2 regions of the Streptomyces sp. NPDC034111 genome follow, and region 2 is predicted to be linked to the other one. Evidence: riboswitches for the same ligand, from Rfam matches in the RefSeq annotation. Region 2 holds a riboswitch; the other holds the start of a gene.
The links. A riboswitch is a leader RNA that binds a small molecule or an ion and turns the genes downstream of it on or off. The one in region 2 is predicted to bind cyclic di-AMP.

Region 1 (3,664 bases), on a different contig from region 2:
CACGACCCGCGCAGACTCCGCGATGAGCACCATGGACTTCCACCCCCAGCCCCGGGGGGGCGCGCCCAAGCCGTGGGCCTTCCCGGCCCCGGAGCGCAGCCAACTGCCCAACGGGCTCACGCTGCTGACCAGTCACCGCCCCGGCCAGCAGGTCGTCGCCGTCGAGATCAACCTCGTCGCCCCGCTGGACGCCGAGCCCGAGGGCCTGGACGGCGTCGCCACGATCATGGCGCGCGCCCTGTCCGAGGGCACCGACAAGCACGACGCCGAGGGGTTCGCCGCCGAGCTGGAGCGCTGCGGCGCCACCCTGGACGCGCACGCCGACCACCCCGGCGTACGGGTCTCCCTGGAGGTCCCGGCCTCCCGGCTGACCCGGGCGCTCGGCCTGCTCGCCGACGCGCTGCGCGCCCCCGCCTTCCCGGACAGCGAGGTCGAGCGGCTGGTGCGCAACCGCCTCGACGAGATCCCGCACGAGCTCGCCAACCCGGCCCGGCGCGCCGCCATGGCGCTGTCCAAGGAGCTGTTTCCGGCCACGTCCCGGATGTCGCGTCCCCGGCAGGGCACCGAGGAGACCGTCGCCCGTATCGACGCCGCGGCCGTCCGGGCCTTCTACGCCGCCCATGTCCGGCCCGCCACGGCCACCGCGGTCATCGTCGGTGACTTCACCGGCGTCGACCTGGACGCGGCGCTCGCCGGCACCCTCGGCGCCTGGAGCGGCTCCACGGCCGAGCCGCTGAAGGCCGCGCCGATCACCGCCGACGACACCGGCCGGGTGGTGATCGTGGACCGCCCCGGCGCCGTCCAGACGCAGCTGCTCATCGGCCGCATCGGCGCCGACCGGCACGACCGGGTCTGGCCGGGCCAGGTCCTCGGCACGTACTGCCTGGGCGGCACCCTCACCTCCCGTCTGGACCGCGTGCTGCGGGAGGAGAAGGGCTACACCTACGGGGTGCGCGCCTTCGGTCAGGTATTGCGCTCCACCGCCCCCTCGTCCCCCGAGGGGGCCACGGGCGCCGCGCTGCTGGCCATCAGCGGCTCGGTCGACACCGCCTCCACGGTCCCCGCCCTGGACGACCTCTGGAAGGTGCTGCGGACCCTCGCGGCAGAGGGGCTGACGGACGACGAGCGGGATGTCGCCGTACAGAACCTCGTCGGGGTCGCGCCGCTCAAGTACGAGACCGCGGCGGCCGTCGCCGGCACGCTCGCCGACCAGGTGGAGCAGCAGCTACCGGACGACTTCCAGGCGCAGTTGTACGCCCGGCTCGCGGAGACCGGCACGGTCGAGGCGACCGCGGCGGTGGTCAACGCCTTCCCGGTGGACCGGCTGGTGACGGTCCTGGTCGGGGACGCCGCGCAGATCGCCGAGCCCGTCAGGTCGCTGGGCATCGGCGAGGTGACGGTCGTCAGCGGCTAGCACCTTCACTTGACGGCAAGTCAGTTACGCATGCGGATCCCGTGGCGCCCGCCCGCCACGGGATCCGCCGTATGTCCGTTTTATGGCGGCTGGTTGCGGCGGTTCTTGTGGCATCCCGCACAAAAAACCGGTTCTGTTTGCCGATTGAAAGTTGCCCCGTTTAGCGTCGGTCCGGCTGTTCGTCACAAGTCCGCCACAACAGTGGCACCGGACAGTCATCGCCGAGTCCCCGTACGGCGCGAGCCAGGGGAGCCGGGGACCCACACGTCCCTTGGGGTGAATCGGACTCCTCTCCGGAGGAGCCCGTAGGAGACCTTCCTGCTCCGAACCCGTCAGCTAACCCGGTAGGCGAGAAGGAAGGAAAGGACCAGCCAGTACATGGCGTTCATCCGTGCCACCGGGAAGCACCGCGGTGCGAGCCGCTCCGCTCGCTCCACCCGCAAGATCGCCGGCATAGCCGGCCTGGCGGCCTCCGGCGTGGTCGCCTCCGTGGCCTCGCCGGCGCTGGCCGCCACGGACCAGGCGCCCGTACACGACACCGGTCTCCAGCGGGCCGTGGTCCTCGGCGACGAGGCCGCCGACCGCCTCGAGGCCCAGGCCGACGCACAGCAGGCCGCCGCCGAGGCCGCCGCCGCGAAGGCGAAGGCCGAGGCCCTTGCCAAGAAGCAGGCCGACGAGGCCAAGCGGCGCGCCGAGGCCGCCCGGAAGAAGGCCAAGGCCGAGCGCGAGGCCAAGGAGCGCGCGGCCCGCGAGGCCGAGCGCAAGCGCCTCAACGCCTTCGTCGCCCCGATCGCCGGCTCCTACGTCTCCACCGGCTACAAGGCCTCCAGCAGCCTGTGGTCCTCCGGCAGCCACACCGGCATCGACTTCCACGCCGCCTCCGGCACCTCGGTCCACGCCGTGGGCGCGGGCACCGTCGTCGAGGCCGGCTGGGGCGGCGCGTACGGCAACAACGTCGTGATCAAGATGCACGACGGTACGTACACCCAGTACGGCCACCTGTCGTCCATCGGCGTCTCGGTCGGCCAGACCGTCACACCGGGCGAGCAGATCGGCCTCTCCGGCGCCACCGGCAACGTCACAGGCCCGCATCTGCACTTCGAGGCCCGCACCACGCCGGACTACGGCTCGGACATCGACCCGACCGCCTATCTGCGCTCGCACGGCGTCAACGTCTGACGGACCGCACGCCGCACCCGCCGCACCGGATCGCCCGATGACGGACCCGTGCGCTGGCCAAAATATATCCATGAATAACAGGAGTCCGTCGGAAAAGCCGTCCCGGTCGAATAGAGTCACGGAAATGCCGCCAACCGGCGGCGTTTCCAGGGGATTACGGCGGAGGCACGGACGATGCGAGGCCATATTTCCGCGCATGCAGTGTGCACGGCGATTCGCGAGGACATTGTCTCCGGTGCACTGGCGCCGGGGAGCCGGCTGATCGAGGAGATCCTGGCGGCGCGTTACGGCGTCTCCAGAGTCCCGGTCCGCGAAGCGCTGCGCACCCTGCAGTCGGAGGGCTTTGTCACCACCCGCCACCACGCGGGCGCGTGCGTCGCCGAGCCCACCGAGCAGGAGGCCGCCGACCTCCTCGACATCCGCGCCCTGCTGGAGCCGCTGGGCGCGGCCCGCGCCGCCGCCCGCCGCAGCCCGGCCCATCTGAAGGTGCTGCGCGGACTGGTGCGGCTCGGGCGCGAGCGGGCCCGCCACGGCAACCCCGCGGACCTGCGCCAACTGGACGGCTGGTTCCACGAGACGCTCGCCCAGGCGGCCGGCAGTCCCAGCCTGACCGCGCTGCTGACCCAGCTGCGGCGCAAGATCGAGTGGATGTATGCCGTGGAGCCCCCGGCCCGGTCCGGCGAGTCGTGGGACGAACACGGCGCGGTGCTGGACGCGGTGGCCCGGGGGGACGCGGAACGGGCCCGTGCCCTGATGGCGGCCCACATCGAGCGCTCCCTCCCGGTGTACCGGCTGCGGCGCCCCGCCGAGCCCGAGGTGAGCGATCCGAAACGGTCCGTCAACACGGCGCGCGCCCGCTCTTAACAATCGCCCCGTATACAAAGGGGTGCGGGGCGCGGAATGCATTTGCCCAGTGGTGGGCCGATGTCTCGTATCGCGTCGGATTTCCGGCCTGCGCTGCCGCGCCTCATCGCGCGCCTATTCGCGCGTCTATTTACGGTGCCTATTTGTGTGCCCATTTTCCGCTACCACGCCTGAGCGCCGGACGGTGCGCGCCTTTTCTTTCCCGGT
Region 2 (3,664 bases):
GCGGCGGTTCTCGTTGCGCTCGATGACCGCGTTGGCGGCGGAGAGGATCGTCTGCGACGAGCGGTAGTTCTGCTCCAGCAGGATCGTGGTCGCGTCCGGGTAGTCCTCCTCGAACTGGAGGATGTTGCGGATGGTGGCGCCGCGGAAGGCGTAGATCGACTGGTCGGCGTCACCGACGACGCACAGTTCGGCGGCGGGGATCTCGGGGGTGCCGGTGCCGACGAGTTCGCGTACGAGGGTGTACTGGGCGTGGTTGGTGTCCTGGTACTCGTCGACGAGGACGTGGCGGAAGCGGCGGCGGTAGTGCTCGGCGACGTCGGGGAAGGCCTGGAGGAGGTTGACCGTCGTCATGATGATGTCGTCGAAGTCCAGGGCGTTGGCCTCGCGCAGCCGCGCCTGGTACATCGCGTACGCCTCGGCGAGGGTCTTCTCGAATCCGTCGGCCGCCGTGCCTGCGAAGGTCTCCTCGTCGATGAGCTCGTTCTTGAGGTTGGAGATCTTCGCGCTGAAGGACTTGGGCGGGAAGCGCTTGGGGTCGAGGTCGAGGTCGCGGCAGACCAGGGCCATCAGGCGCTTGGAGTCGGCGGCGTCGTAGATCGAGAAGGAGGAGGTGAAGCCCAGCTTCTTGGACTCGCGGCGCAGGATGCGGACGCAGGCGCTGTGGAAGGTGGAGACCCACATGGCGTTGGCGCGGGGGCCGACCAGCTCCTCGACGCGCTCCTTCATCTCCCCGGCGGCCTTGTTCGTGAACGTGATCGCGAGGATCTGGCCGGGGTGGACATGGCGCTCGGCGAGCAGATGCGCGATGCGGTGGGTGAGCACCCGGGTCTTGCCGGAGCCGGCGCCGGCGACGATCAGCAGCGGGCTGCCGGTGTGCACCACGGCCGCCTTCTGTTCGTCGTTGAGTCCCTCGAGCAGCGCCGCGGCGTCGACGGCCGGGCGGGCGGCGCCGTCGCGGTAGTACGCCTCCCTGGGCACGGGCACGTCGAAGCGCCCGCCGAAGAGGTCGGCGGGGATCTCCTCCGGGGCCGGCTCGTGCTCGTCCTCGGGGGGCGGCGGGTGCTCCTCCTCGCCCTTGTGGCCGAGGTCCGCCAGGAAGCTGTCGTCAAAGAGGCTGCTCATCGCCCACCGAGTCTAGGCCGCCGCACTGACAGCGTGCGGCGGAGTGGGGGATTGCCCGCCGGTTTACGGGACGTGCCCGGTGTTACGGGGGGCGGCGGCAGGTCAGGGGCCTGGCGTCGTCCTGTCGCTGCGGCCGTACGCCGGGACGGTACGGGCCGGGGCGGACCGGGTCGGGACGGGACGGGGCAGACCGGCTCGGGACGATGCGGGCCGGGTCGCGACGGCGGGCCGGGGCGGTACGGCGGGCCGGGTCGGATCGGGTCGGGTCCGGCAGCGGCGGCAGCAGCAGCACGTATCCCGAAACCGACATCTGCCGCAACAACCCCCGCATCGCGTTCAGGTCACGAAAAGGTTTCGGGCATATCGAACATCAGCCTTCACAGGAGCCACACGAGTTGGCTAACGTCCTCGCTCAGGCAGCCCGCCTCCCCGTGGACGACAGCGTCCGCACGGGCCGCCCGCGCCGAGTCCGGCCCTGCCACGAGGCATCCGGAGCCGGGGACCCACCAGCACCACCGGGGTGAATCGGTCCTGCGCCCGTCCAGGCGGACGCGCGGACCGTAGGGCAAGCCTTCCGTCAGCGACACCGCCCGAACCCGACAGCTAACCCGGTAGGCGGTCCACGGAAGGAGTTGCCGGCCTTGGCGTCCCATCGCAAGCCGCGCACCAGTGTTCTGACCTCGCCCGGAGGCCGGCGTACGGCGGCCGGGATCACCACCGCCGCCCTCGCCTCGGTCACCCTGCTCTCGCAGTCCGCCGACGCGGCCCCCAGGGCGCCCCGGCCCACCATCGAAGAGGTCAAGCAGAAGGTCGACGGGCTCTACCGCCAGGCCGAGGTGTCCACCCAGAAGTACAACGCCGCCAAGGAGCGGGCGGACCACCAGCGCGAGACCGTCAACGGCCTGCTCGATGCCGCGGCCAAGCGTGCGCAGCGGATGAACGACTCCCGGCGGGAGCTGGGCACCTTCGCGTCGGCGCAGTACCGCACCGGCGGGATGAACCCGACGGCGCAGCTGATGCTCGCCAAGGACCCGCAGCAGTTCTTCGACCGCAGTCACCTCATGGAGCGGCTGACCAGCCGGCAGAAGCAGGCGGTCACCGACTACCAGGAGCAGGCGGCCGCGGCGGCGCGCCAGCGGGCCGAGGCGACCCGCAGTCTGGAGCAGTTGCAGAGGTCGCAGAGCTCCCTCAAGGCGTCCAAGCAGTCCGTGCAGCAGAAGCTGGCCGAGGCCCGGCAGTTGCTGTCGCGGCTGACCGCGCAGGAGAAGGCGCGGCTGGCGGAGCTGGAGCGTCAGAAGGAGGCCGAGGCCAAGCGCCGGGCCGAGGAGGAGGCGCGCCGGCAGCAGGAGCGGGAGCGCCAGCGGCAGCAGGACGGCGACGGTACGAGCGGCGGTCAGACGGGGGGCGGCACCAGCGACGGCGGCTCCACCGGGGGCTCGCAGTCCACCCAGGCCGAAAAGGCCCTTGCGTTCGCCCGCGCCCAGATCGGCAAGCCGTATGTCTGGGGCGCGACCGGCCCGAGTTCCTATGACTGCTCGGGGCTGACGCAGGCGGCGTGGAAGGCGGCCGGGGTGGATCTGCCGCGGACGACCTGGGATCAGGTCAAGGTCGGCGAGCGGGTGGCGACCAAGGATCTGCAACCCGGTGACCTGGTCTTCTTCTACGACGACATCAGCCATGTCGGGATGTACATAGGCGACGGCAAGATGATCCACGCTCCGAAGCCGGGCGCCAATGTCCGGGAGGAGTCGATCTACTACATGCCGATCTACGGGAGCGTCCGCCCGGCTTGAGCCGCGGCCCGCGCCCCACTTCAGGCCACCCCCCACGGGTCACCCCCCACACGCCACCGCGCGGCCGTCGTTCCCGGATCCGGGGACGATGACCGCGCGGTGTGCGTGGGCGCTCCGCCGGAGCGGCGGGCCGCTCAGGTCCAGAGCACCGCGAGGAAGATGTTGGCGACCGTGAGCGCGCCGACCGCGGCGAAGAGCGGCTTGTCCACCGTCTCCTCGTCCCGCTTGACGTAGACCAGCGCGAGGATCACCACCAGTACGGCCATCTTGATGCCGATCTTGATGTTGTTGACCGGGTGGTCCTGGGCCTGGTTGAGGCCGACCAGCACGATGCCGGTGACGAGCATCGTCAGTGCTCCGTGCAGCATGGCCGGCACGAAGCGGGCGGTGCCCGCGCTCATCGCCTTCATCTGGGTCAGGAAGCCGCCCAGCAGGGCCGCGATGCCGATGATGTGCAGCCCGACGAAGATATTGGTTACTACGTCCATAGTGCTGGATCGTAGCCGCCGTATAGCACGGCCTCCCGGGCAGGGCGTCCGCAATCGCCGCTTCGGTCAGGGCAGACCGGTCCCGGCGTGCAGGCGGCGCCGCCGTGGTCACGCGCGTACCGGCTGGCGGTCGAATGCGAACAATGCCGGGCAATCGGGCTCATTCGCGAGACGTCCGGGCTTAGCGTCCTCCTCCAGGTGGCCGACTCCCCGCCATCGCCGGACGTGTACCGGTGCTCCGTCGGCCACCCCGCCGAGAGG

Region 1: another riboswitch for cyclic di-AMP. It lies ahead of ACZ55A_RS32115 (M23 family metallopeptidase); the one in region 2 lies ahead of ACZ55A_RS10650 (C40 family peptidase).

What each region holds. Positions count from the first base shown of each region.
Region 1 covers NZ_JBVIST010000021.1:125,130-128,793, forward strand. Annotated here, with positions in the region: gene ACZ55A_RS32110 (M16 family metallopeptidase) at 32-1,414, shown strand; cyclic di-AMP (ydaO/yuaA leader) riboswitch at 1,624-1,780, shown strand; gene ACZ55A_RS32115 (M23 family metallopeptidase) at 1,793-2,593, shown strand; gene ACZ55A_RS32120 (GntR family transcriptional regulator) at 2,768-3,457, shown strand.
Region 2 covers NZ_JBVIST010000003.1:286,055-289,718, forward strand. Annotated here, with positions in the region: gene pcrA (DNA helicase PcrA) at 1-1,122, opposite strand, end outside; cyclic di-AMP (ydaO/yuaA leader) riboswitch at 1,574-1,756, shown strand; gene ACZ55A_RS10650 (C40 family peptidase) at 1,764-2,915, shown strand; gene ACZ55A_RS10655 (hypothetical protein) at 3,050-3,403, opposite strand.